3 regions of the Hyphomicrobium sp. 99 genome follow, and region 1 is predicted to be linked to each of the others. Evidence: riboswitches for the same ligand, from Rfam matches in the RefSeq annotation. Region 1 holds a riboswitch; each other region holds the start of a gene.
What was found. A riboswitch is a leader RNA that binds a small molecule or an ion and turns the genes downstream of it on or off. The one in region 1 is predicted to bind cobalamin.
Positions count from the first base shown of each region.

Region 2: it holds a riboswitch for cobalamin, as region 1 does, so the genes downstream of both, G359_RS13330 (TonB-dependent receptor plug domain-containing protein) here and G359_RS05510 (CbtB domain-containing protein) in region 1, are expected to answer to the same signal.
Region 3: it holds a riboswitch for cobalamin, as region 1 does, so the genes downstream of both, cobW (cobalamin biosynthesis protein CobW) here and G359_RS05510 (CbtB domain-containing protein) in region 1, are expected to answer to the same signal.

Region 1 is NZ_KQ031382.1:1,096,960-1,106,545, forward strand. It holds gene dxs (1-deoxy-D-xylulose-5-phosphate synthase) at 1-1,892, shown strand, start outside; gene G359_RS05490 (hypothetical protein) at 1,965-2,240, opposite strand; gene G359_RS05495 (hypothetical protein) at 2,688-3,146, opposite strand; gene G359_RS05500 (DUF1289 domain-containing protein) at 3,293-4,165, opposite strand; gene G359_RS05505 (CbtA family protein) at 4,272-4,988, opposite strand; gene G359_RS05510 (CbtB domain-containing protein) at 5,007-5,219, opposite strand; cobalamin riboswitch at 5,262-5,395, opposite strand; gene G359_RS05515 (histidine phosphatase family protein) at 5,424-5,984, shown strand; gene G359_RS05520 (pyrroloquinoline quinone-dependent dehydrogenase) at 6,255-7,976, shown strand; gene G359_RS05525 (c-type cytochrome) at 8,068-8,679, shown strand; gene G359_RS05530 (ankyrin repeat domain-containing protein) at 8,682-9,524, opposite strand.
Region 2 is NZ_KQ031382.1:2,751,100-2,760,685, forward strand. It holds gene G359_RS13310 (hypothetical protein) at 1-100, shown strand, start outside; gene G359_RS13315 (glycosyltransferase family 2 protein) at 328-1,233, shown strand; gene G359_RS13320 (adenosylcobinamide amidohydrolase) at 1,529-2,284, shown strand; gene G359_RS13325 (hypothetical protein) at 2,288-2,839, opposite strand; gene G359_RS13330 (TonB-dependent receptor plug domain-containing protein) at 2,922-4,976, opposite strand; cobalamin riboswitch at 5,217-5,442, opposite strand; gene G359_RS13335 (LssY C-terminal domain-containing protein) at 5,646-6,476, shown strand; gene G359_RS13340 (hypothetical protein) at 6,499-6,828, opposite strand; gene G359_RS19745 (hypothetical protein) at 7,116-7,982, opposite strand; gene G359_RS13350 (Crp/Fnr family transcriptional regulator) at 8,181-8,948, opposite strand; gene G359_RS13355 (arylsulfatase) at 9,232-9,586, shown strand, end outside.
Region 3 is NZ_KQ031382.1:3,576,409-3,585,994, forward strand. It holds gene cobJ (precorrin-3B C(17)-methyltransferase) at 1-456, opposite strand, end outside; gene G359_RS17255 (precorrin-2 C(20)-methyltransferase) at 453-1,196, opposite strand; gene G359_RS17260 (precorrin-8X methylmutase) at 1,193-1,822, opposite strand; gene cobG (precorrin-3B synthase) at 1,819-3,087, opposite strand; gene cobN (cobaltochelatase subunit CobN) at 3,084-6,353, opposite strand; gene cobW (cobalamin biosynthesis protein CobW) at 6,353-7,390, opposite strand; cobalamin riboswitch at 7,562-7,745, opposite strand; gene cobU (bifunctional adenosylcobinamide kinase/adenosylcobinamide-phosphate guanylyltransferase) at 7,804-8,328, shown strand; gene cobO (cob(I)yrinic acid a,c-diamide adenosyltransferase) at 8,335-8,952, shown strand; gene G359_RS17290 (cobyric acid synthase) at 8,952-9,586, shown strand, end outside.

The DNA of each region.
Region 1 (9,586 bases):
ACCAAGTCGATACGCCGGCCGATCTTCGGCAACTGTCCGAGAGCGAACTGCCCCAGCTTGCGTCGGAACTTCGCGCTGAACTCATCGATGCCGTATCGCAAACCGGCGGCCATCTTGGCGCTGGCCTGGGCGTCGTCGAGCTGACGGTGGCGCTCCACTATCTTTTCGAAACGCCGCGCGATCGCTTGATCTGGGACGTCAGCCACCAGTCGTATCCGCATAAGATCCTGACCGGCCGCCGTAGCCGGATAAGGACATTGCGCCAGCCCGGCGGCCTTTCCGGTTTCACGAAGCGCACCGAGAGCGAATACGATCCGTTCGGCGCTGCTCATTCATCGACGTCGATTTCCGCTGGCCTCGGCATGGCTGTGGCGCGCGAATTATCCGGCGACACGAATAACGTGGTCTGCGTCATAGGCGATGGCTCCATGAGCGCGGGCATGGCCTACGAAGCGATGAACAACGCCGGCGCGCGGAGCGAACGGCTGATCGTCATACTGAATGACAACGATATGTCGATCGCGCCGCCGACAGGGGCGCTATCGTCCTATCTTGCCCGGCTGACGTCGAGCGACTCGTACTTCTACGTTCGCGACATCGCCAAGCAGCTGGCGAAGGGATTGCCGAAAAGCTGGGAACGGCGCGCCGCGCGCGTCGAAGAATATACGCGTCATCTCTGGCAGGGCGGTGCCTGGTTCGAGGAACTCGGCTTCTACTACGTCGGCCCGATCGATGGTCACGACCTCAATCAGCTATTGCCGGTCCTGAAGAATGTTCGCGACGCCGACCAGGGTCCGATCCTCGTTCACGTCGTGACGCAGAAGGGCAAAGGTTACCCGCCCGCTGAAGCATCGGCGGACAAATATCACGGCGTCGCCAAATTCAACGTCGTGACGGGCGTGCAAGCAAAGCCCGTAGCGTCGGCGCCGTCGTATACGCGCGTATTCGCGGACAGCTTGATCGCCGAAGCCAAGAAGGACGAGAAGATCGTCGCTATCACCGCGGCGATGCCCGACGGAACGGGTCTGGACATCTTTGGTCGCGAATTTCCGGATCGGACGTTCGATGTCGGCATTGCCGAGCAGCACGCGGTAACTTTCGCGGCGGGCCTTGCCACCGAAGGCATGAAGCCGTTCGCCGCGATCTATTCGACGTTCCTGCAGCGCGGCTACGATCAGGTCGTGCATGATGTCGCCCTGCAAAGCTTGCCGGTAAGATTTGCGATCGACCGCGCAGGCTTTGTCGGAGCGGACGGCGCGACGCACGCCGGAACGTTCGACCTCGCCTATCTCGGTTGCTTGCCGAATTTCGTTATCATGGCCGCGGCTGACGAGGCCGAGCTGAAACACATGGTCGCCACGGCGGCGTCGATCGACGATCGCCCGAGCGCCTTCCGTTATCCGCGCGGCGAAGGCACGGGCGTTGCCATGCCCGAAATCGGTATCCCCCTCGAAATCGGCAAGGGACGCGTTTTGCGCGAGGGATCGACAATCGCGCTCCTCTCATTCGGTACGCGCCTGCAAGAGACCTTGAAGGCTGCCGATCAGCTGGCCGCGCTCGGACTCTCTGCGACCGTCGCCGACGCTCGTTTCATGAAGCCGCTCGACACCGAGCTCATCCGGCAACTTGCCGAAAATCACGATGTCCTCGTCACGATCGAAGAAGGCTCAGTGGGCGGCTTCGGCAGTCATGTGCTGCACTATCTTGCCGAGAACGGATTGCTGGATCGCGGGCTCAAGGTGCGCTCGAAGGTCATGCCGGATGCCTTCGTGGATCAGGACAAGCCCGAGGTTATGTATCAGCGGGCTGGGCTCTCGGCCCAAGGGATCGTTGAGACGGTCTGCAACGCGCTTCAGCTGAATAAGCCGACGGTAGCCCGCGGTCGCGCCTGATAACTCCAGATCATAAATCTGGATCGGATCGCGTTTCCCATGACGCGATCCGCCGGTGATCGTCCGAACTATTCAGCGTTTGCTGCGATCATCCTTCTTGTCCGGCGGTCCGTCGATTACCTTGCGGCATGCCGGGCTCAATTTCTTGATATTCTTGTTGAGGCACTCAACGATCCGGTCCTCGTTCGGGATCTGCCAGAAGCAGAGACTGAGCACATCCGGAGTGCAAGCAGCTTGCTCGTCAGCTGTTCCGCTGTGAGCAAACGAGGCGCCGGTCTGCGCAAATGTGATGACCGCAGCCGCAACGCAAACGACCAGCATTTTTTCGATTAGAATTTTGCGTCGCACCGGTTCTGTCCTTCGCCAGGAAATGTCGCGTCTAAAATCGTTGGACTTATTGCGGACGGGTTTTTCGTGTGACCGGGGTTCCCGTCATGACCGAACGGCAATCGGGACTGAGCTTGCTGAGATACCGGTGGAGACACGCAACGATACGGTCTTCATCAGGAATTTGTGCCGAGCAGAATCGGAAGACGTCGGGTGTGCATGCGTCTTGCTCTTCTTGCGTGCCGCTGTGAGCGTAGCCTTCAGTCGAAATCCCACAGACGAGCACAGCGCCAATTAGCGCTAACGATGCCCTGAGCGCTCCCGAATTCGTCACTTTTCCAAGCCCTCACTGATGAAAGGGGAAGTGGCTTCGGCATATGCCCAGAACCCGTGTTGAGACTAAGGCAGCAGGCCCGGAGAACGGCGCTCGCCGGGCATTTTACCAAGTCTCAGAAAGCGTCGGCGTACTTAAGGGGCGGTTCCGGATGCCGGAGCGCTGGGCGAAGGCGTGGCGGCCGGCGGTTCCTCGGACGTCGAAGGTGTGGTCGCGGCCGGAGGTTCGGTGCTCGATGTCGTGCTCGGCGCCGACGACGGCGCAGCAGCACTTTCCTGGGTCGCTGCTGAGCGAACTTCACAAAGCGTCGACGAGTCGAGCGATGTCTTGTTCATGAAGGCCCAGTTCGCGAACGCGACGTAGCAAACCGCCACGGCTTCTCTGTTCTGCAGCGTAACGATGACGTTGTCGGTCTTCACCTTTTCGGTGACGCGCTTCGCAACATCGAGCGGTATCAGCGTTACGGATTTGACTTCGAAGCCCTTGGCGACGAGCGAAGTAAACGACGACTGCATCCGCTCGTCCGCCGAAGCTGTGACGGGAAGCAAACCCATGATGGCGGCAAATACGAGTCCGGGGCCAATGCTGCGCATAAGATCCTCACTGCTCCTGGGGACGTTCGCTATTCCGTAAAAACGTCACTACTACGGCGCGGCGCACCCCTCAATACGCCAACTCATGGCGCACGTTTAGACTTGGGGACAAGAATCGCTGTCCAAGCGGCAGCTAATCGCCAGCGCTAATTGGTGGATTCGTGAGGATAAAAAATCGCCACTGGCGCGGCATAGTCGGGCGGAGCGAGGCTAGATGGGATTTCTTCGCCGCTCTTGAGGAAATCAGGCAAAAAATGCGTATGGGCGCCGGTCGGTGATTGTTCTCCCGGCGAGGGAATCTTGGCGAAGACCTCAATGCGTGCCGCCGCACTCTCGACCACGCGGTTCGGACTGGCAGATATGATCTGCATGCCAATCGTGGCCATCACTTCGGACCAGTGACGGCCACTTTGACCCGCCAACGAAGATGCAAAAACGTCATCGCCGGTGCGGACGCAGAACCGCGAGTTCTTGCGGCCGATGCCATAATCAAAAAGCTGCTGCCCCTGATGATCGGCATCGATCGCATCTCTGTCCGGGCCGAGCGATTGAAGGACCGACGACGAAGCGATCGTCGCGCGGGCCTTCGGGAGACCGAGGACGATCGGGCCGCCTTCGCTAAAAGAAAAGGCCCGAACTTTGTCGCTCAGGCGCAGACGGAATGCGGCATCTGGCGCGCGTGCGATGATCGGATCCGATCCAGCTTCGACACTGATCGTGCGTGCGGCGGTACAAGGGAATTCCGCGACCGCACCCGGCGCGCCGGTCACCCACGTCCCACGTCGCGCTTCGATGGTCTCAGCCGCCCAGTCGACGAGTTCCTCGCGCGTCCAAGGCAGAAGCCGCACGCGAACGGATAGTTTGGAAAGCCGCGCAGGCAGATTCGACCAGACGGCGTCGCGCTGGCTTTCGCTCATGGCAACCCAGTCGCCGATCTCGCCGCCAGTACGGCCGCATCCGAGGCAATAGCCCGTTGCATCGTCGAGCTTGCAAATGCCAATGCAGGGCGAGTGGCGCATCAGGGCGAAACGTCTTTCAAACGGATGATGAGAGGAAAATCATATTGAAATGGAGGCGGCACCCTTGGCGCGCCTCCACTTTGCGTTCTGAACATGAACACGGTCGTTAGCGCGCCAGTCTTTCGCGATCGCCGGCAATGAGCCAGCCGAACAGCAACCCGATCGCCGCCCAGAGAATGAACTGGGTACCCAATGAGGCGATGCGGAAGTTCCAAAGCAGATCCGCAGGAAACTTCTCAGGCACTTCGTTGATCACCGGCAGAGCGTAGGCAGCGATGACGACCAGCACGAGATAGACCGCAGCTCCGACGATCGATGCAGTCCAGCCGCCCAACGTATCGAAGGCTTGCCTTCCGAAGCTGATGGCGATGGCCAGCGCAAAGAGCGAGAAGACAATCATCCCGAAATAGAGTTCGGTCCGATAGCTAATCGTCTCGCCTTGTCCCACAGCCGGCGGATTTGCCGGATACTTGAGGTAAGGCACGAGATACAACACCAAAAAGCCGACTGCGGCGATCACGAGCGCCGTGCTACGCGGTGGTAGATGGAGTAGACGGCCGCTGATGAATGCGTAGGCGAGTGCAAAAAGACCGCCAAGGGCCGTCCCATATAACGCGACGCCGGTTAGAAGGCCGACGCTCGCCTGCACATCACGGCTGACGAGCTCAGGTTCCTCGGCTTCGCCTGGGGCAGGCGTATGAGCCGCTTCCTCGAACGCAATTGCGCGGTCGACCTGCGGTTCGCCGATGATCTTCGCAAACCCAAATGCCAATAGACTAGCGATGAGCCCAGCAATCATGCCGCGCATCAGCAGAGCTCCCATGTCGAGGTCTCCGCAACGTTAATGGCAGGGGAAGCCGAGCAGATGGCGCCCGTCGTGCACGAACTCGTGCACATACATGCTATTGAAGAGTGAGGTAGCGCCTTCTTCGACGCCCACGAAGTACATGGCGAGAATGAACAGCAACCCGGCGAAAACCGCCCAGGGCAAAATCTCTTTGAGAGGGATGGGCGCGCCAATCGAGCTGCCCGAAATGATTGCAGATTGTGACATAGGCAAGTGCCTCCTTGGGATTTACGCGTCCCGTTTCAAGCTGTGGCGCTAATCATAGGAGGGTCTGACTTTCGATGGACGGTATGGACGTCCCCGATTACAGTGGCGCGACCGTTCCGGAATCTCACCGGCTTCCTGCCTATGACGATGCGCCCACCACCATAAGCCCGGCCGTAATTTTGTCAACGTAAGCAACCGGCCTGCATGAAGTCGCGCCTCACATTCATCGCCAACGCCTCGACCGCTGCCGTCAGGGCCGCCGCCTTTCCGCTAGACGAGGGGATCGACGACTTCGGCAAAAGAGATGCCGCAGCTCTCGCCAAGGAGCTGAGCCGCTCTGGCGTCGCCCTGACGAGCCCTGCCGCGCGGGCAAGGGAAACGGCCTCGGCACTCGGGTTCGATGCGACAATCGAGGATGACCTGCGAGACCTCGATCTTGGTCGCTGGGCGGGACACAAGCTTTCCGAGATCGCCGAGACCGAGCCGGAGGCTTTCCAAAGCTGGCTGTCCGATCCGGGCTCTATCCCACACGGCGGAGAGAGCGTTGAGGCACTTGTCGCGCGCATGGGAACTTGGCTGAACGCCGTATTGCGACGCCAGGAAAATATTATCGCAATTACGCATCCAGCCATCATGCGTGCCGCGATCATCGCGGCCCTCAACGCAGGTCCGGCATCGTTTTGGCATATTGATATAGCGCCGTTGAGCATTCTCGAACTAAGTTCCAACGGGCAACGTTGGACGCTTCGCGCACTCAAGAACTGAAGTGCCGCGAGAATTATTTCTCAAAACGGCGGACATTCGTAATCGGCAGTCCAACACTTTCAAACACGCTGACGGACAGTTCGTTCGCAAAATTCGTCCCGGAAAGGGGCCCGCGATAACATCCCAGATACTCTAGAATATCATACCCGATTGTCGGGAAAAACTGGCACGTGCACTAATTAGACGTGAGCTGACGGAATGCTCGGCACCTATTCCACTCCCATTCCGTGTCGACGCTCGAACTGAGCCCCCCAGTTAAGCGAGGACAATATGGTCGGTATAAAAAACAGCCACGCTGGTGCGGCGCTGATGACGCTGTTCGCATGTGCTTCATTAACTCCCGCATCCGCTCAGGAAATCGAACACCATAAGAAAGAAGCTCCGAAAGTCGAAGCACCCGCTCCAACTGTGACTCAGGAGATGCTGACGAACGCTGCGAGCGACGCCAAGCAGTTCCTGCACACGAACGCCAACTACGAGCAGACGCGCTTCTTTCCCGGCAAGCAGATCAATACCTCGAGCGTCTCGAAGCTTCGCCCCGCGTGGATCTTCCAGTTGGATGTGAAAGAGTCGCTCGCGACGACACCGATCATCGTCGGCGATGTCATGTACGTCACGACATCGTTCGATCATGTCTATGCGCTCAACGCCAAGACCGGCGAGCAGTACTGGCACTACAAGCACAAGATGGGACCGATCACGACCTACTGCTGCGGACCGAACAATCGCGGCGTCGCGGTGCTCGGTGACAAAGTTTATTTCGCAACGCTTGACGCCAAGCTCGTCGCTCTCAACGCGAAAACGGGTAGCGTCGTCTGGGAGACGCAGCTCGCGGATCCCGAATTGGGCTACAGCGAAACGATGGCACCGACGGCTGTCAACGGCAAGATTTTGATCGGCACCAACGGCGGCGAATACGGCATCCGCGGCTTCGTTCGCGCATACGATGCCAATACCGGCAAGCAGGTCTGGAATTTCGATACGATCCCGGAAAATTCGGTGGGCGTCTGGGCCACGAAGGACGCGACCGGCAAGGATTTGCTTCGCAATATCGAGGCCGAAAAGGCGCAGCTCGCAAAAACGGGTGACCCATATAAAACGCTCGGCGGCGGCGTATGGCAGAACCCCGCAGTCGATCTCAAGCTGAACCGTGTGTACTTCGTCGTCGGCAACCCATCGCCCGACCTAGACGGTTCGCTGCGCCCGGGCGACAACCTCTACACGGACTCGCTCGTCGCCGTCGATCTCGAGACTGGCAAGTACGTTTGCCATTTCCAGTTCATTCCGCACGACGTATGGGATCTCGACGCCGTTAGTCCGCCGGTTCTCATCGACGTCAAGGATAAGGACGGCAAGACTGTTCCGGGCGTGCTCCACGCCGGAAAGACGGGGCACGTCTACGTCAACAAACGCGATGACTGCAGCATGATCCGCTTCTCGGAGCCGATGGTCGCTCAAGACAATATGTGGACCCTACCGACGCCGGAAGGCGCGCGCATGCTCCCCGGAGCCAACGGTGGCGTGGAATGGTCGCCAATCGCGGTCAATCAGAAGCTGAACCTCGCCTACGCCGTCAATCTTCATCAGCCCATGACGTATCAGGTGCAGAGTAGCCCCTATCCCGATGGCAAGCTGTGGCTCGGCGGCGCTTTCAAAGTCATCCCGACCGAAGAGTCATTCGGCAATGTCTCGGCGGTGAACTACAACACCGGCAAGCTCAAGTGGAAGGTGGAGACGCCGCAGCCCATGATGGGCGGCGCGCTCGCGACCGCTGGCGATCTGGTCTTCACCGGCGAAGCAAACGGCTGGTTCCGCGCCTACAACGCCGAGAGCGGAAAGATCTTGTGGTCCTTCCAGTGCGGCGCCGGCGTCAACGCGCCGCCTGCCGCCTACACGCTCGACGGCAAGGAATACATTGTTGTCGGAGCAGGCGGAAACACGCAGATCGATTTCAAGCGAGGCAACAATATCATTGCCTTCACGCTTAACTAATCGAACGAGAAGCGCCCGGAAGGAGTGCCGAACGCTCCTTCCGGATTCGTTGAAGAGATCGTGACCAATTCTGTCACTCGGAGTTCGCTCGATGAAAGTGAAGCATTCTTTGCCGATCGCAATTGCGACCCTGGCCGTGGCGTTTCCGTTGACCTCGAGGATTGCGTCGGCCGCCAGCGTCGAGGAAAACGCGCAACTTTGTGCGAGCTGCCACGGCGAAAGCGGCATTCCGCAAGAGAAGACGACGCCGATCATCTGGGGGCAGAATGAAGGCTACCTCTACCTGCAACTTCGCGACTTCAAGAGCGGTGCGCGGAAGAACGATATAATGTCCGGGGTGGTCGCCGGTCTCGAGAAGGCTGATTTCAAGGCACTGGCCGCGCACTTCGCTGCGCTGAAGTGGCCCAATATCCAACAGCCTTCACCTCCGAAGGATGTCAGCAAAGCGGCACTGACGGTTATCGGCTCGATCGGGTGCACCTCGTGCCATCTCGATCAATATCAAGGTGACGGGACGACAGCGCGGCTTGCCGGGCAACAGGCGGAATACTTGCTGAAAACCATGACGGCATTTCGCGACGGGTCGCGGGCCAACAACCCCGGAATGTCGGATCTCATGAAAGCAGCGCAACCCGCCGATCTCGGCCCCGTCGCACAGTATCTTGCGAGCCTTCAGGTCATTGGCGGCAAGGGCAACCAATAGCCTTATCTGATCGTCAGTTTCTTGCGCAAAGCGTCATTGGTGGCAAGATCGGCTGCCGACTTGCCGGCTTTGTCGTGCAAAGTTTTGTCGGCCCCCCTGGCCAGCAATACATCGACAGCTTTGTCGTGTCCGAGCGATGCGGCAATCATCAAAGCCGTCCGTCCGAGATTATCCTGATCGTTGATGTGTGCGCCATGATCGATGAGAAGCGCGAGCACGTCCGCCACATCATTTGAGCCGGCACCATCTTCGTGTCCTGCGGCCCACATGAGCGCGGTAAGATCATTACCGTAGCGAGCGTTGACGTCGACGGCATGATCGAGAAGCAAACGCACGACATTCGGAAAGCCACGGGCAACCGCGTAGCAGATCGGCGCCTTGCCAGTCGCGTCGGCCTTTTTCGGATCCCCGCCTTTGTCGAGGAGCAGGCGAACGACCTGTTCGTTGCCGGCAAACGACGCTGTTGCGATGGGGGTAAGACCGGTTCGGCCGGGAATGTTCACGTCCGCGCCGTGGGCGATAAGAAATCGGACTGCAGAAGGATTGTCCTCCTCCGACGCCGCAAAAAGCGCGGTTCCACCATCGAGATCACGCGCGTTGATGTCCGCGCCACGCTCAAGGAAAAGCTCGACGATATCGGTGTGGCCTGTCTTTGCGGCGTGAGCGAGGGGCATCGCACCAAGCCGATCGCGTGACGAAAGCGATGCGCCATCGTCCAGCAGTCTGCGCGCGAGTTCGATACAACCCTTATCGGCCGCAGCAACGAGCGCTGCGTTCATCTCGAGGGGGCCTGCCGCTTGCTTGATCTGAATGTACCGCTGCTCTTGTTCTTGACAGACGCGCACGTTTGCGAACGCGGCGCCTGCAAAGGTCAAGCAGCAAAAAGAGGCAACGAGGAGGGAGTATA
Region 2 (9,586 bases), 1.7 Mb from region 1:
TGGCCTGCAAGTTCTGTCCAAAGCCTGGATCAATCTCGACGCGCTTTGGGCGGGAAGTCTCATCGCCGTCGGCGTTGTTGCTGTTGCCGGCTCTCTTTGATGCGTCGCCCTGGCGCCGGATGTCGCCGCAGTTTCGGCTGAGGGCTGTCCAAACCCATTCCTTATGGTTGATGGCCGTTTACCTGCCACACTGAAATCCTGTCATGACTTGCAGGATGTTCGGCTACCTTCCCTCGTTAGGTCTACTGTCAACGGACGACAGTTGAGTTAGGTTGAGGCAGGTCTTGCAGACCGATGTCTTTGCCAGCCCCTATGGGAAACCTGACAATGGCAAACGATGAACAACCAAGGGTTTTTCTCACGCTCCTCGTCTGCACCCTGGGCCGGGTGGAGCCTCTCGAACGCCTGTTGAGCTCACTAACCGCACAAACTCTCAAAAACTTCGAAGTCATCATCGTCGATCAAAATCCCGAGGGCTCTTTGGATCCCACGATCCAGAAATTCCCCGAGCTTCGCATAAAGCACTTGCGCTCGCGCCCAGGACTTTCGCGAGCAAGAAATATCGGTCTATCCGCTAGTTCGGGCCGGTATGTGGGCTTTCCTGACGACGATGTCTGGTACCGGCCGACTGTCGTGGAAGAGGTGTTCGACACCTTTCGCCGGAATCCAAAACTAAGCGCGATCACGGGGCGATTGATCGACCCTGAAGGACACCCTGTAACCGTCTATCTGCCGGGTGAAGCGCAGATAACCCGCGAAAACATTTTCGAGGCCGCCAATTCCAACACAATCTTCATCGAGTGCGCGCTCGCGCAGTCGCTGAGATTCGATGAGGGCCTTGGGTTGGGCGCGGCAAGCGAGTTTCAATCGGGCGAAGAAACCGATTTTCTTCTTCGCGCTCTAGAGCGCGGCGTTGCCGGATGGTATTTTCCGGAACTCACCATCTTCCACGACGCCGTCGATAACGGAACTCCGTTCGCCGAACGCGCCCGACGTGCAACAGCCTACGCGCGAGGTTTCGGCTATGTCATTCGAAGGCATCGCTACCCGCCGTCCTATATTTTAGGAAAAATTGCGCGAACCTCGCTCCGGGGAGCTTTGTGTGTCGCGACAGGAGATCTCGACGGCGCACGACTGAGGCTCGCATGGACCAACGGCGTGCTCTATGGATACAGCAAAGGCAAACCGAAGCTACCCGTCGCTGCTGAGCGGATTCACGGCAAGAAAAAGTAGGTGCGATCTCGAGCCGCCAAACCGCGTAAGATCGACCAGCGCACCGCACCAGCGGTCATCACCGTAGCTGTCGGCGTCTTGATGGCTCGACGGCTGCTGGGGGTTTGGATTATCTGAGCGGGCGTGTTCCGATGACCGCCCGCGCAGAAGCTCTTCGACCTGCTGGACCCAACCCTCTGCGGTTGGCAACTGCCAAGACCTCCGCTAGATCCTTTTGCTCCCAGCGCGAGATGAACTTCGGACGACGTGACCCTGTTCACGCGCAGTTCCATGTATAATCGGGGCACGCCGATCGATGCGGAATATCGAAATAGGATATGTGTCGGGTCAGACCGACGAGCGAACCGAAGCTCATGCGACGACTTCCCTGAACCTTCCCTTTGTTCTCACGCACCAAACACGGATCCTGCTCGCAAACTTCGATGAGCCTCAGCGGATGCTGAGTTGGTCGCTGACGAAGCCCGGCTTTCAAATCGCCCGGCAAGTGGCTTGGATCGAACTCCGCGATGCCGATCTGCCTGCCGATCAAGACGCCGAGGATGTCATCGCCAGCCGTATCGCGAAAGTCGGGCTAACCGAGGCGGTGTCTCTGATCACCTCGCGCGACATCAGTCGGCATCACGTATCGCGGGTCGCCGTCGAAGATACCGTCGCGGCATGCATCAGCACTGTCGGACTCTCAAACGGCGAGCGCGTTGGGCAACGCTTCGCACCGCCCGGCACTCCGCTCGGCACCATCAACACGATGGTTCATGCATCGGTACCGCTTTCGGACGCGGCATTGATCGAGGCGATCACGATAGCCGCTGAAGCGAGAACCGCCGCCATTTTGGATTCTGAAGTACGCCGATCGGGCGTGGCAATCACTGGCACGGGAACGGATTGCATCATCGTTGCGGCGCCGCTCGGCGGCTCGGTGCGGTTCGCTGGTCTACATACTGCCGCCGGCGAAGCGATCGGTGCAGCCGTCTACAATGCAATACGCGACGGCATAGCCGCATGGCTCCAGGATACGGAGACCATGCAGCTAGCCGTCGGCATTGAAAGCTAGCGCTTATGCCATTGCGGGCGTAGCAGCCTCGGGCTTGATCAAGGAAATCGCGACAGCGGCACGATGCAACACAAGCAAACCGGCGAACGAGGCAAGATTGATCAGAAGAACGCGCTCTACGACGGCCATTGAGAAGGCTTCATCCGACGATCCGAGGATGAAACCGGCTCCGTAAAGCGCCGCCTCGTACGCAGCGAAAGCCGCGAGGAATGCACCGGCCAGCGCAACAAGCGACGATCCTGTCGCGACCGAAACAGCGCGCGCTCCCAAGAATGCAGCAATGCTTGCGACGCCGATGGCCGCGCCCCAAGCGAAGGAATCTGCCGTCAGCGGATAATCGAGAAGTCCATAACCGACGATCTGGTTCGAGAGCCAAGCCGCGGCGACCAACGCCAAACCCTCTCCGCTCTTCATTTTTGATCCGGCAAGCGCGCCGATGGCAGCGAGCGGCGCCGCGCAAGCGAAGGCCAAGCTGCCACCAATGCTGAGTGCGGCGATCAAAGCGATCCAAAGCCCGGTCGCGGCGTTGTCATTGGTGAGCGTCTTCAAGGTCATGCGATGTCTCCTAGTTTGTCGGATATTAGCACACAGGCAATGCAAGGCGAGAGGGCGTGTAACGGCCCCCTCGCCCGGAATTTCAGTTCGTGAACCGAAGACCGCCGTAGACGCCGATGCCGGTGCCTTCGAAGCCGTTCGGATTTTCGTAGCGCTTGTCGAAGAGGTTATCGATCCGCCCAAAGAGGCTGACGCCTTCCTTGAGCTTATAGTCGGCAGCCACGTTGACCAGCGTGAACCCAGGCTGCGTAATAGTCGCGTAAGTTGAGCGGTCGATATCGGCCGTCTCGCCGATGTAGACCAGCGAAGCCGTCAACAAGAGCGGATCGTAGGGTATCCATCCTGCCTGGAGGCTCGCCTTATTCCGGGGACGGCGAAGAAGCTGCGTGTGCGTATCTTCGTTGGTTGCTTCCGTATAAGTGTAGTCGGCTCGGACGCGAAGGCTATCCGTGATGTCCGCCGATGCAAAGACCTCAACACCGGATGTCTTCGCCTTGCCGACATTCACGTAGGTCCAATGGCCGGAATCGAAGCCCGAATTGATCAGGTTTGTGATGTCATTGTAGAAGTATATTGCGCCGAATTGAGCCCGGCCTTTGAAAATGGACTGCTCGAAGCCGGCATCCATGCCAAGGCTTTCCTCGGGGGCAAGGTCGGGATTGCCTTGCGACCACGGCGAAACCATGAATCGTTGATAGAGCGTCGGCGCTTTGAACCCAGTGCCGACGCTGCCCTTCAGTTTTGTGCCCGTCGCTTCGATCAAGTAAGCTGGTGCGACGCGCCACGTCGTATGACCGCCAAAGTTTTCGTTGTCGTCATAGCGCACGTTGCTGACGAGGAAGAAGTTCCGGAAGATTTCCGATTGCAGCTCCACGAACCCGGCGCGGTTCCATTCCTCGGCGGACAATGGTCCATTGCCGTCCCAATTGTCGAGGTGTCCGCGCTGATGCTCGGCGCCGGTCACGATCGTATAACCCGGCGCCACGCGAAGAACGCTACGCCAGTCGTATTTCACGCGTTCGCCGTCGTTGGAGCTTCTGCCCCATGTGGTATCGTTGTTGTCCGACTGAAGATTGGCGTAGTTGATGCCGAAGTAGTTGGTCAGGTTGCCGCCGAGCGTCTTCCACACGACTTCGCCGCGAGTATAGAACTGCTCATAATCCGAGCGCGACAGTGACGAATTGGGGTGGCTCGGATAGCCTGAATCATCGCCGGTGAAATGTAGCGTCGCATCCGTATAGCGGCTGACGAAATTCACCGTGACGTCCTTTGTCACGTCAACGCCGATCTTTGTCGAATACGTCCAATTGTCGTAACGGCTGCTGTGGTGTTCTTCGCCCGGCAACAGAAGATCGAACGGCGTCACAGGCGTATCGTCGGCTCGAAAATGCGAAACGCTGAATGAGTAGTTGTAGCGATCCGTCCCGCCGCTGATGCTCGTCGCCTGGTTGAACGTACCGAACGAGCCGCCTTCTACCATTCCGGTGGCTTTAGGCGGTCCCTTGCCCGCTTTCGTGTAGATGGCGATGACGCCGCCCAAAGCGTCCGCGCCGTAAAGGCCGCTCTGCGGGCCGCGCAAGACTTCGACGCGTTCGATGTCCGTCGTCAGCACCTGACCGAAATCGAAGGAACGGTTGGAATTGCTCGGGTCGCTGACGTCGATGCCGTCGATCAAAACCTTCGTGTGATTTGAATTTGTTCCGCGCATGAAGACCGACGTAAGGCCGCCGGGACCACCCGTTTGCACGACGTTGAGACCCGGCACGCTTTTCAGAACATCTGGCAGCGTGCGGCGCTGCTGCGCTTGGATTTCCTTTGATGTGATGACGGTAACCGAGCTTGCGATCTGCTCGACGGGCGAGACGATGCCCGTCGGCGAAACGGCCACATCCGAATTGTCGATATCACGCGCCGTTCCAGTGGCACCTCCGCCTGAAGCCCGAGGCGTCGAACTTTGCTGAGCGGCACTTGGCGCCTTCTTGTTCGGTTTCGGATCTGTGTCCGCAGTCACGGTGACAGCAGGAAGCTCGGTGTTAGGTGATGTCGGCACCTCAGCGTCCGCTTCGAGCGCAGAAAATGATGATAGCGTGCAGAGAAGCGTCGCACGCGTAGTGCGGCGCATGAAGGCGCGTAGCATGATGACCCCCGTCGTAAGACGATGAGGGTGGATCGCCCCACAGGCGCGCCGGCAAAAGGCTCAGTGGGACACACGCGCACGTCTTCGTTCACGCCCCCGAAGGATCGTGTTCAAACTGACGTTCGCGCGCAGAATTTCATCCGCTTAGCGCAACGACCTGCATGACCTGACGTGGCTCCCCACCGGTTGACACATCAGCCGCCGCTACGGGTTTCCGTCCTACCGCGCCCCACGCACGGAAGATGGGCAGCTTGTGCTGGCAGGTCTCCTGACTCACGGCTCAGGCGTCTTCTCCGTCCTTCCCGAGGATCTCGATCTGAGACCGTCAGTGGCTTATTCGGAGCCGACTCGCCGCTTACAGTTGCGGGGGCAGTCTCGGCATTGACGCCAAAGGCGTCGCACCGTGTTCCCATTTTCACCACCTGGGCGACTTCACCCCGATGGAACCATCACGCAGCAATAAACACACATTCGACGATAATGAGTCAATGCAGCAAAGCTGTCACACCGCGCACCCTGATGGCACGAAGAAAATCGACGCCCGCACGTCAACGCGTTCCCACCGACTTGCCCCTGCTTGGCTCGATTTTTACAATTGCTTCTAGAATAAGCGAATAGACCTGATCGTTCGAAGACTAGATTGGGAACGCCGCCGGGAGAGAATAGAAAATGCGGTTAGCAATTCGCACATTGCAGCGGATAGCTATCTTCGGCCTCGGCGTCTTGAGCGTCTGGTTGATCGTAGATGTCTTTGAATTGGTGGACCGCCGGCTACCGTGGATCCTCGCCGTAAGCGCCACTTACATCATCGGCGCGTATCTCATACTCCCTCGCGCGGTTCGCATGGGACTGAAGATTCTTCAGCGCCAGCACGTGCCGAGCTTCACGATCACGGGAGATGGCTTGCCTGGCGATCCCGTGAACTTGGCATTGGCCGGCACCGCCACTCAGCTTCGCTCTGCATTCGCGAGCGCTGGTTGGGTGGAAGCGGATCCGCTGAATATCGCCAGCTCGTGGCGGATGGTCCAAGCATTCGTGCTCAACACCTCATACCCTGCCGCACCATTCAGTACGCTCTATCTTTTTGGACGCGGTCAAGACATCGGCTTTCAAAAGGCAATCGATAACAGTCCGCGCAAGCGCCACCATGTTCGCTTCTGGGCCCAGAGCCTCGCGAATGCCGAGACGGACTGGAGCTCAGCCGCCTTCTGGCTGAACGACGAGCGCCCGGCCGACGACCAACACGTGCTCTGGGTAGGAGCCGGCACCAAGGATACCGGGCTGTCTTTGACGCGCCTGACGTTCCAGATGACACACGCCACCGACTCCGACACCAACGCGGAGCGGAATTACATCGTCGAGGAACTGAGCCAGTGCGGCGTGATCGGAAAAGTGACCAACTATCAGACCGGCGACGAGCTGATCACGAAGCACGTCAACCACTACATCACCGACGGCGACATCGCTGTCGCCGAGATCGAAACAACATCATTGCGATGAAAGCAGATATCGCTACCGCATACTAGCGTATCTGGTTCTGCTCCTGCGTTGTGATGGGCTGATCCGGCCCTTTGGATGCGCCCGGATCGACGTCAGGGGACGCGGAATTATTTAGCTGGTCTTTTTCCTGCTTTGTAATGGACTCACTCGGCCCCTTCTGTGACGAATCTGGCAGAACATCCGGAGACGCCGAATTCCCGAACTGCTCTTTCTCCAGCTTTTGCACGGACTGTGCATGCACTGGTGAAATTGCGAGCTGCGCCGCCACGACCGAAGCCGCCAAGAGCACTTGTTTGCTGTTTATCGCCATGAATTTCACTCCATAAACAAAACGAATAAGCTTCGTTCTCACGCAGCGAAATCGAAGGCTAAGAATGCCGTCGAATTCGATCTGGTCTCTTCATCCCTGCCAGGATCGAACGGAGCTTTCTAACGGCGCGTCCGTTCACCGAAGATGACGAACGTCACAACAAGAAGCATCGAATTGGCGATTTCATCCGCAGGCAGCATTTGACCGCCAAGAAAGAAACGCGCCTTGACGAAAGGAGAATTGCAATTCTGCCTTCAGAGCGAGGCCCGCCAGCTGAATTGCCAGCTGGAGCCGATTGAGAAGCCCGAGGTCCGGTGCTTTGTGTGTCGTCAGAAATGCAAGGTCGTTCCGATCACCGGTCCCTGCATCAGCACATCGTACTTGTACTCGGTATTTCCCGAGCCTTGTGAGTAATCGACCGAAAGAGCGCGGTATCCGACATATCCATCGAGCAGGAAACCGCACATGACGGGCAGTTGCCAGTTGTAGGTCGCGAGAACCTCCCACGACGCCTCACTGCCCGCACCGAATCCTCCGGCATCTGCGCGTATCACCAGAGAATCTCCCTGCCCGAGATCCTGCCGAAGTCGTGCACCGACGAACGGGTCGACCCAATCCACCGATCCGGATCTGTCGACGTTGAAGCGAGCCAGGACCGCAGAGGCCTCCACATCCTGATGCCAGTAGCGGCCGCCCGCTACGAGATCGATTGCGGCGGAGTGGGCCGTTACCGGATTTGTTCCCGACCAGACTTGATAAGCACCACCGAATTCTACGATCACTTCTTCAAAATTGATTGAAACGCCCCCGGCCAAAGCCGGAAGGTTGCCGGGGAGTTCTCTCGCAAAGTCCTTCGACCCACTAATGTTGGCGTAAACGACATCGTTGAACAACCCGATCGGACCATTGCGAGCCTCAGCATAACTCATCCACGCGGGTACGGTTGACCAGTCGAGGTGACCGAGAATGGCCGATGGATCCGCCTGCACGTCAAAGGAGCGTCCTTTGATTGCCATGTTTCCCGACAGCCACGGTATCCAGCCGTAAGTCGTGAATACGAAGGTCCATTCGCCGATTGCTGGCGACGGCCCCGTGTCTTTGCCGCCAAGGTCGGCGCCCAATACTGGCGGCGTGGAAAAGACAACCGCCAGAGCGATGTACGTTAAGCCAATGGCGTGTCTGTAGATGTGCAACATCGGAGCGCCCCTCGGTGGCGGGGTGAAAAAAAATGAAAATTATGAGGTTAAGTCTAACGCGGGAAATATGAGACGCCGTCGGCAAAAAACATCTGCACTGAATATCAGGCTTCGACCGTACACGGATATGTCGCCCGTGACACGGCTAGCACAATTCGAAGCGCGTGCATTTGCTTTTTTGGCGAACGCGCGCGACCTTTACGGGAGTTGCCGAAGGGTTTCATCCCCATAGCTCGCGTCGAAAGAGCCCTCGCCGTGAGCTATACCGCCCTGATCGATATACGAGCCTTCATAGCGCGCAACGTCAATGAGTGCGGCCAGGTCGTGGATGATGACCGTATGCGCCTTCATGGTCAGCAATCCGCGCTCCCGGAGCTGACGTAAGACCCGATTGACGTGAATCGGACTGAGCCCGAGCGCATCCGCCAAATCATATTGAGTAAGCGGACATCCGAATTGGGTACTCGACGCCAGCCCGGCCAGTTGCAGCCGGTGACGCAACTCAAGAAGACAATGAGCAACACGCTCGATGGCACCACGGCGTCCGATATCGACAAGATGCTCAACGAGCATGGCTTGATCACGAGAGGCGGACCGAAGAACAGCAGTCGCGATACTCGGATGCTTTTGGAACACGGTGATGATGTTCGCAGTGCTGAACGAACTAACAACGATGTCGCTCAAAGCAGCGAACGAATGGTCCGATGATCGCAATAGGAGACTTCCGAGCCCGATAAAATCCCCGGGCAACGGAAACGAGATGATTTGGCGGCCGCCTTCCCGCAGATTTTTGTAGCAACAGGCCCAACCTGACTGGAGAAGGTAGGCTTTATGCGAAGCCTGCCCTTCATGGACGAACTCCGTCCCGCGCTTGAAATACTGGGGTCCGCTTACGACTTCCGATAAACATGCGATATCGCGCAACCGCAATGGCAACACGCAATTCGGTCTCGTTTTGAACTGCATGACAAATGTCCGGAAAGGACGATCAGTTCGGAAAAATGAAGTTAAAATTCGAGAACGAGCAAAAGCTGCCGCAAGGCAGTACGCTGCCTTGAGGACAGCCCCTGAGAATCCCACAATTTCGCTTTCGAAACGTTACTTCGCCTGTCGCCTGTCGGCGGATCGTAAATCGCAGCTCCTCGCCAAAAACTAACCGGTGTTAGCGCACGCACCGCCTAGCCAGTCTTAAAAGAAAGACACCGTGCCCTGCCGCATGGAGTGCCTGCCGGTGATTGGAGACTGACCAATGAAGCTCGCTCGAAAGGCTTCGTCGTTGCTAAGCGGCGTTGGCGCATCGCTGTTGATGGTCTCCGCCGCGCAAGTTTTAGGAGGATCGTCTCCGGCTTTTGCAGCTCCTGCACAACCAAACATCGTTTTCATTATGGGTGACGACATCGGCATGTGGAACATCGGCGCCTATCACCGCGGCTTGATGGCGGGCCGCACACCCAATCTCGACAAGATCGCCAAGGAGGGCATGCTCTTTACCGACTACTACGCCGAAGCAAGTTGCACGGCCGGCCGCGCGAACTTCATCACCGGAGAACTGCCGATCCGCACGGGAATGACGACGGTCGGCCAGGCGGGAGCCGCGATCGGGC
Region 3 (9,586 bases), 2.5 Mb from region 1:
TCGCAATCGCTTCTCAATTGTCGTCCACGGCTTCAAATTGTCGGAAAGCGAAATTGCGCAAAAGTCATGCCCCAATGGCGCACCGACGCGCGCCGCCGCCGCGAGCATCGCCGTCACGCCGGGCTCGACGCGAATGTCGACGCCATCAGCCGACGCCGGATTGTTCTCGACCGCCTCGTACACTGCCGCCGCCATCGCGAAGACGCCCGGATCTCCGCCAGAAACCATAACGACGCGTTGGCCGCTTGCCGCAAGCGTCAACGCGCGCTCGGCCCTCACAAGCTCTTCGCGATTGTCGGAAGCTTCAAGAATCTGCCCGGGCCGCGCGGTGATGCGATTCACATAGGGCGTGTAGCCGAGAATGATATCCGCAGCCGCGACGGCCTCCGTCGCAGCAGGCGTGACCCAGCCTTCAGGACCGGGTCCAAGGCCGGCGATGACAAGTTGCCCTTTCATGCGATGCGCCGCCCACGGCCACCCGGCAGCAACACGATCGAAAAATAGGGAACCGCGCAATCGCCGAGGTCGGCTAGCGGAACGATCCGTTCGCCCGGCATCGTTCCGCGCTCGACATAAATCGCATCTTGAAAACGCCCCGCATCGGTCAGCGCTTCCTTGATCTTCTGCAAGTTGTGACCAACCTTCATGATGACGGCCGCGTCTGCGCCCTCGAGATGTTTCGCAAGAACCGCGCGATCCAGCGTTCCTGGCAGCACCGTCAATATGTCATCACCGTACGTGATCGGCGCCCGCGCCGCCGTCCAACAGCCAGACATGCCTGTGATGCCCGGTATCACAGTGACCGGATGCGCCGCCTTGATGCGATCGTACATATGCAGAAACGAGCCGTAGAAGAACGGATCGCCCTCGCAGAGAAGCGCCACGTCGCGCCCCTGACCGAGATGCCCCGCAATCGTCTCCGCGCATTGCGAATAAAATTCGCGGATAGCCGAGACATAACCGTCTTCACGAAAATCGATCTCGGTCGTCACCGGATAATCGAACGCCGTCTCAATAACGCTTTCGCAGATATGCGCGCTCGCAATCGTACGCGCGTGACCGGGTCTGCCACTCTTGCGGAAATGCGCGACCACTGGCGCTGCCCCGAGCACGCGCACCGCTTTCAGCGTCATGAGCTCGGGATCACCGGGCCCAAGACCGACACCAAATAGCGTTCCGGACTTGACCTCGTTCATTCGGCCTCACTCGCAAGCGCGTTGACGGCTGCTGCGGCCATGGCGCTACCGCCCTTGCGGCCGCGCACGATAGCGAACGGAACGCGCCCATCGCTAGCAAGCGCCTCTTTAGATTCAATGGCACCCACGAAACCGACCGGCATGCCGATGACCGCCGCGGGCTTCGGTGCCCCTGCGTTCATCATCTCGAGAAGCCGGAACAGCGCTGTCGGAGCGTTGCCGACGACGACAACGGAACCAGCGAGCTGCGGCCGCCAAAGCTCCATCGCAGCCGCCGTCCGCGTATTGCCGATTTCGGCGGCGATCTCCGGAACGCGCGGATCGCGAAGCGTGCAGACGACCGGATTTTTCGCCGGCAATCGTGCGCGCGTAATGCCGTCCGCGACCATCATTGAATCGCAGAGAATGGGCGCACCCTCTGCCAAGGCTGATGCAGCCCTTTGCGCAAAAGTGAGCGACATGATGATGTCGCGCGCGATTTCGACCATGCCGCAGGCATGAATGATCCGCACGGCGACACGCTCTTCCTCCGGCGAGAAACGCGCGAGATCCGCCTCGGCACGAATGATCGCAAACGAATGCGCATAGATCGCCGCGCCGTCTCGAATGTAGTCCTGAACCGTCATGATGCGGATTCCAAAATGAAGCGCGAAACAGCGTTGCCGATATCATCCGCCTCAACGTTTGCCAACGCGATCGGATCTCCCGGCCGGCCGCGGCGTATGAGATCATAGCGCCCCGCGTGAGCGACGAGCGTGAAATCCGCCGCCGACCGCCGCGCACACCCCTTCTCGCAACCGGAGACGTGAACCGAATAGCCGCTCAACGTACCGTTCAGCGCCTCGACCAATCGCCGCGCATCGGCACGCGTGTCCGTGGTCGCATTTCCGCATCCGGGGGATCCAGGACAAACGTCCATCTCCAAGCGAACGTCGTCGTTTGACGTGATCAATCCGGCATCATTGGCTGCTTGAAGAAGCCGTTTGGCGCTCGCGCACTCGCCGACTGCGAAAATGAGAATACGCTGCGAACCTGTGAAGACGTCCTCGAGCTTCACTCCCGCTGCGGATTGGCAGAGCCGCTCGATTTGACCGGCGGCTATGCGTCCAAACGGAAGCCCGATGCCAACTCCAAATACCCGATCGCCCCGCGCAAGCATTCCAGCGGGGGCGGAAACGGCTTCCGCTTTTGGAGACCGAGAAGACGCTTTCAATCCGGCCATCTCGAAAATCTCCGCGGCGCCAAACCGCGCGACGGCATCCTTCATTCGCCTAAGGGTCGCGTGCTCGGCCGCAAGATCGAGAAACGCCAGCGCAAGCCCGCGCGTCGCTTTAATCACCTCGTTCTCCGGCACGACGGCACAAAAATCTGCGGCTTCATCGAGGCCGATGACAAAGCGATCGGCCTCCGATGCCACCATGATATCGGCCGTCCGGCCGCCGACACGTAGCTCCGAATTGCCCGAAAAGCTAAATCCGAATTTTCCCGGAAGCGCCAACAGCCTAGCATCTTCGGCGAGCGCATCCTCGAACCGCGAAGCAAGATCGCGAACATTCCCACGATCGGGATCAACGCTGCACAGCGGATCGACGACGACATTGCGTACCGCCTCGATCGCGGCCGAAGTGTCGATCAAGTCCACGCTACGTAGCGCAGCAATCGCCGGTTCAAAGGTGTCCTCCGATACGCCGCGCAATTGCAAATTGCCGCGATTGGTAAGATCGATCTCACCCGACCCGAAACGCGCCGCCGTTTCCGCGATGGCCCTGAGTGTCGGAACCGAAAACGCCCCCGCACGCGGCCTGACGCGCACGAGCAGCCCGTCACCCGAGCACATCGGCCGAAGCGCGCCGGGACACCATCCTTTGATCAAATGAGCGGGCGCTGTCATTCCGCAGCCTCGCGCGGTTTGCGTGTTCCAGCTCCCAAATCGTTGCGGCGCGGCTGCCAAAGCCCACGCGAAATCGCCTCCGCGAAACGCCGGCGCATCGCGTCCATCGCCGCCGGATTTTCCCGTTCGATGAAGGCCGCGACCGCAGGATCGCCGAGGTACGCGTTGTAGAGCCGTTCGAAACCGCCATTATCGACAGCCGACGCAGTCGCGGCGAACGCGAACGCCGCATCGACACTTTGCGCCATCTCCGCTGCGCCACGAAAGCCGTGGCGCATCTGCCCTTCAATCCAGCGCGTATTGGCGGCGCGACCGTGAATGACGCGCGCGCATTCCTCTTGAAGCGTGCGGACGCGTGGCGTCTCCGGCGCAGCCGTATCGCCATGATAGAGCGCGACATCGCTGTTGCCGACCGCGGATGCAGCCGCAGCGAAGCCGCCTTCGTGGGCCGCGAAATCGCCGCCGGTCAGAAGATCGATCTCGCTATGGTCTTGGACGTGAACGAACGCATCAGCGGCCTTCACGCGATCCTTGAAATCTTCTCCCGCCTCGGCACCAGCCGCCTCATTGCGATAGCTGTGAGCCGAACTCTCGAGGTAAGCCCCGCCGAGGTCTTCGCGTTTCGACCAATCGCCGCGATCGATGTGCTGCATCACGCCTGAGCCGTAACTGCCATCGGCCGGGCCGAAAATGCGATCGATCCTCCCATTCTCGCCATGCGCCGAGCGCAACGGATTATCAGTCTCGTCTTCCGCTAAACCCGCAACAAGCGATACGGCGCTATCGAAAAGCGCGAGCTGTGCACCGAACATATCGCGAAAAAGCCCGGAAATGCGCAACGTCACGTCAACGCGCGGCCGGCCGAGTTCAGCCAACGCTTCCGTCTCGATACCAGTGACACGGTAGGAGCGATGATCCCAAACCGGCCGGACGCCGAGCAAAGCCAGCGCCGTCGCAAGCTCTTCCCCGCCCGTGCGCAGCGTTGCACTTCCCCAAAGGTCGAGCACGATAGCGCGCGGCCAATCACCGTGGTCGCCGACATATCGGTCGAGAATGGCCTTTGCCGCGCGCCGCCCGTTGGCCCAGGCGGTCGGTGTCGGAACGCTGCGCGGATCAACGCTATAGAGATTGCGCCCGGTCGGCAGAACGTCGGAGCGCCCGCGGCTCGGCGCACCCGCAGGCCCGGGCTCGATGAACTTTCCGTCGAGCGCGCGAACAATCGCATCGAGTTCGGTATCGTCGAGCACATGCAAACCGTCGCGGATCGCAAGCTCTTTCACATCGCAAAGAAACGCGTCGATGCGCATCAGCGCATCGGCGGGTGACATGCCGGCTTCGAGACCGCAGCGCTCCGCAATCCCGGCGCGAAAAGCGGCATCGACGATCTGTCCAGACAAAACCTTTCGCCGCCTCGGATCCAGTCCATCCGCAGACGAGAATTCATCGACGAGCTGTTCGAGATCGCTCAAATCTCCCGACAGTCCCGCCTCGATCATCGGCGGCGGACGGTGTCCGAGCGTCACGGCGGCAAGCCTGCGCTTTGCCTGCGCCGCTTCGCCCGGATCGTTGACGATGAACGGATAGATCATCGGCACCGGCCCGAGCAGTGCGCGTGGCGCGCAGGCTTCGCTTCCCGCAATGGCCTTGCCCGGCAGCCATTCGAGCGTGCCGTGCGCGCCGAGATGGATCAGCGCATCGATCTTCGCGACGTGTCTGAGCCAGAGATAGAACGCGACATAGCTATGCCGCGGCGGTGTGGAAGGATCGTGATACTGCGCCTTCCGGTCCTGAACCTGCCCACGCTCCGGCTGCAACCCGATCAGGAAATTTCCGAACTCCGCAGCTCGAAACGAAAAGGCGCCGTCGGCAGCAAAGCTGTCAGCCTCCGGTTCACCCCACGCCTCCGTAACGCTATCGCGGAAGGCATCGGGAAGCTGAGCAAAGGCCGCGCGATAATCTTCGAGCGACCACCGAACCGCCGGCGCATCGTCACCAAGTTGCCGAACGAGATCCTGCGAGCCCGCCGGACGAGCGGAAATCGCGTAACCTTCGTCAATCAATCGCGCCGCGATTTTGCAGGCGCTTTCGAGCCCATCGAGCCCGACGGCGTGCGCGATTTGATCCGGCCGTCCCGGATAAGTCGATAGCAGCAACGCGACGCGGCGCGTCTGCCGCGGCGACGTTCTCAGTTTCGCCCAGGCGCTCGCAAGGTCCGCGACGTGTTCGACGCCCGTCTCGTACGATGCATGCCGGAAAAGCGACATCCCGAGATCGCGACCGAGATCGTCCTCCTGCTTGAACGACACGACGCCTGCAAAAAGCCGCCCATCGAGTTCGGGTAGAACGACATGCATCGCGAGATCGGATGCGCCGAGCCCGCGCTGCGATTTCTCCCACGCAGCGCTCGATGAATTCGCGAGCGCGACTTGCAGAACCGCACAGTCGCATCGGTCGAGCGGAGAGCCCTCTGCGCCATCGCGAGCGGCAAACGCCGTTGCATTGATGACGACGCTCGGGCGCACCCGGGCGAGTTCGCTTACGAGCCACGCCGCCGCTTCCGGCGCCTTCAGGCTAGGCACGTACAAGGCAGTCGTCGAAAGGCCGCGATGATCGAGAGCATCAATCAGCGCGTCGATGGGTGCAACATCGCCCGCGAGCAAATGCGAGCGATAGAAAACGACAGCCGCTGCTCCACAATTGTCCGTCGAGGTCGCACTTTCGCGATAAATTCCATAAGTCGGTATGACGGACGGCTCAGCAATGCGCGCATCCTGTCCTTCGGCCCGGGATAACAGCCCCTGCAGCGCCGCGCGCGTATTCTCGACGCCGCCCTGATCGAGCAACGCTCCGAGACGCGTGAGATCCTCCGCTTCAATCGTGGAGAGCGCGGCAAGCCGAATGTCGGGACGGCCGTCGCCCGGCACGATGGCCAACGCAATCCCAAGCTCGCGGCAGCGCTTGCCGATCTGCTCGCCGCCATAGCGCCAGTAATCGAGGCCACCGAGCAACCGGATCAGAACGGCCTTCGTGCCTTTGAGCGTCGTATCCGCAAAGAGATCGACCGACATCGGATGGCGCAGCGCATTGAGATTGGCGACGCGGAGGCTCGGCCGTTCACCGGCCGCAACCGAACGGAACGCCGCTGCCGTCATCGCCAAATCGGAATCGGAGAACGAAAGAAAAATGATATCGGCGGGCGCAAGTCCGAGATCCTGAGGCGCGGCGGCCTCATCGAGATCTCGGCTCTCGCGAACGACGATGTGCATTAGGCTGCGCCTGTCAGTGTCCTGGTGATGCTCTCGCGGTCGAGCCCCTTCTGACCGATGACGACGAGCTTTCCAACGCGCGCCTCGCCGTCTCGCCAAGCGCGCTCGTACCGCGTATCGACGCGTTCACCCACACCCTGCAACAAGAGCCGCATCGGCTTGCCATCGATCGCAGCGAAGCCCTTTATGCGTAGCACGTCGTGCGCATTCGCAATCGCCTTCGCGCGCGTCGCAAGATCGGCGGGCGACGCGACAGCTGGCACTTCGACAATGAACGTTTCGAAATCGTCGTGATCGTGATCCGGCTCGTTGTCGTGATGCGACGGACGGGCGGCGAGATCGTTCTCGGCGGCCGCCGAAAGCCCCAGCAGCACGCTCGCGGGCACACGGCCCTCGCGCGTCGCCACGATTTTGATGGCGCGGGGAACGCCGCTTCGGATCTCTTCAATGATCTGGTCCGCCTCTTCGGCCGACATGAGATCAGTCTTGTTCAACACAACGAGATCGGCGCAGAGAAGCTGATCCTCGTAGACCTCCTCCAGCGGATTTTCATGATCGACGGAGGGGTCGGCCTCGCGCTGCGCCGCGACCTTCACCGGATCATCGGCGAACCGGCCGGCCTTGACGGCCGGACCATCGACCACGGTCACGACGCCGTCGACCGTCACGCGATTGCGGATATCCGGCCATTCGAACGCTTTGACCAGCGGCTTCGGCAATGCGAGGCCCGACGTCTCGACGATGATGTGCTCGGGCGGCGGATTAAGCGATAACAAAGCTTCGAGCGTCGGCACGAAATCGTCTGCGACCGTGCAGCAAAGGCAACCGTTCGTCAGCTCGACGATGTTCTCTTCGGGGCAATTCTCGATACCGCACGAACGAAGAATGGCGCCATCGACACCGACATCGCCGAATTCATTGACAATCAATGCCAGACGGCGGCCTTCGGCATTCTCGATCGCGTGCCGCACGAGCGTCGTCTTACCAGCGCCGAGAAAACCCGTGACGATGGTGACAGGCACCTTGCGCGCGCTCATTGAAAGAACTCCGAGGACATGTGGACGCCGGCGCGCGGATACTGCCGGGACGCGAAAGCTTCCATGTGAGCCTCCGCAATGAATTCACGCGCATGTTGGGATGGCGCGCAATGGCGTGCGCGAAGCATTCTGAAGTGCATGTTAACCTTTCTCGCCCCACCGGCGACGGTCTGAATAATTTTCTAAGACGGCAGGTCTCCTGGCTCGCGGGTCTCAGCGTCTGGCGACCTTCCCGGGTATTGCCCAGTGGTCATATCGCCAGCGCTCACCGCTTACAGTTGCGGGGGCAGCTGCGGAGTAAATACCGCATTCCCTTAGAACCCTCTTGCGAGGGACCGTCCTCACCATCGATAAGTGAGCGACTATGCTTCGTCAATCGCCATCGCGTACCCGAAACCGCCCGAAAGCTGCCCATGCCGACGACATCCTTGCCGCAGCTGACATTGGTCCTCGGAGGGGCGCGCTCCGGCAAAAGCCTGTATGCCGAACGGCTTGTGACGAGCCTCCCCGGACCTTGGGCCTACATCGCCACGGCCGAAGCCTTTGACGGGGAGATGACCGAGCGGATCAAAGGGCATCAAAGCCGCCGGAGCAGCGGCTGGGTTCAGCACGAAACGCCTCTCGACATCGCCGACACCCTGGCGAACCGGACATCTGAGCTGCCGTCCCTCGTCGATTGCTTGACCTTGTGGGTTTCGAACTTGATGCACGCGGAACGTTCCATTCCCGATGCCACCGAGGAGTTGATCTCAGCTCTCTCAAAGCGGATCGCGCCTTGCGTCATTGTTTCGAACGAGGTGGGTCTCGGCATCGTGCCGGAGAACGCGCTCGCCCGCGCGTTTCGCGATGAGGCCGGACGCCTCAACCAGAAAATCGCAGCGGTCGCGGACAAAGTTGTTTTTGTCGCTGCTGGCCTGCCGCTGACTTTGAAAGGCTGACGAAAGGTGACCAGCGATCCGACGATCGACGAGGCCGAACGCCATAAGGCCAAGATGGCAAAGCGCAAAGCCGTGCAAGATGCCGAGGTCGCCTCGAAGGCGATCGAGAAAGGCGTCCTCCTCGTCCACACCGGCCCCGGAAAGGGCAAGTCGACGGCCGCGTTCGGATTGGTCTTGCGCGCACTCGGACACGGCTGGCGCGTCGGCGTCGTGCAATTCATCAAGGGCGCGTGGGCAACAGGCGAACGCGACGCACTTCGCATGTTTGGGGACCAGGTCTCCTGGCACACGATGGGCGAAGGCTTCACGTGGGAAACCCAGGATAAAGCGCGCGATATCGCGGCGGCAGAGCGCGCCTGGGCGAAGGCGAAAGAGCTGATGGCCGATCCGTCCATCCGCCTTCTCATCCTCGACGAACTCAACATCGCGCTTCGTTACGACTACCTTCCGCTTGACGACGTCATCGAAACGCTCCGCGCGCGCCGGGCGGATCTCCACGTCGTCGTAACGGGCCGCAACGCCAAACCGGAATTGATCGCGATCGCCGATGGCGTGACCGAAATGGCCGCCGTGAAACATCACTTCGCGGCTGGCATCAAAGCGCAGGAAGGCATCGAGTTCTAATGCCAGCGCGCGCCCTGATGTTTTCAGGCACAGGCTCGGATGTCGGCAAATCGCTGATGGTGGCGGGCCTTTGTCGCCTCCTCGCAAACCGCGGCATCCGCGTCCTACCGTTCAAGCCGCAGAACATGTCGAACAACGCCGCCGTGACAGCCGATGGCGGTGAGATCGGCCGCGCGCAAGCACTTCAGGCACGCGCCGCCCGTGTCGCGCCGTCAGTGCACATGAACCCGGTCCTTCTCAAACCCGAAAGCGAAACGGGCGCCCAGATCGTCGTGCAAGGCAAGATGATCGGCTCTGCGAGAGCCCGCGAGTTCCAAGCGAAAAAACCCGAGCTTCTACCGGCGGTTCTCGAAAGCTTCGGCCGTCTGAAAGCGGATGCCGATATCGTTCTCGTCGAAGGCGCAGGCAGCGCCTCGGAGATCAATCTCCGGAAAAACGACATTGCGAACCTTGGTTTCTCACGCGCGGCGGGAGTGCCGGTGATTCTGATCGGCGACATCGATCGCGGTGGCGTCATCGCCAGTATCGTTGGAACCGAGCGCGTTCTCGATCCGGACGATGCGGCAATGATCCGAGGATTCATTGTCAACAAGATGCGCGGAGACGCCACGCTCTTCGCCGACGGCATGGCGGC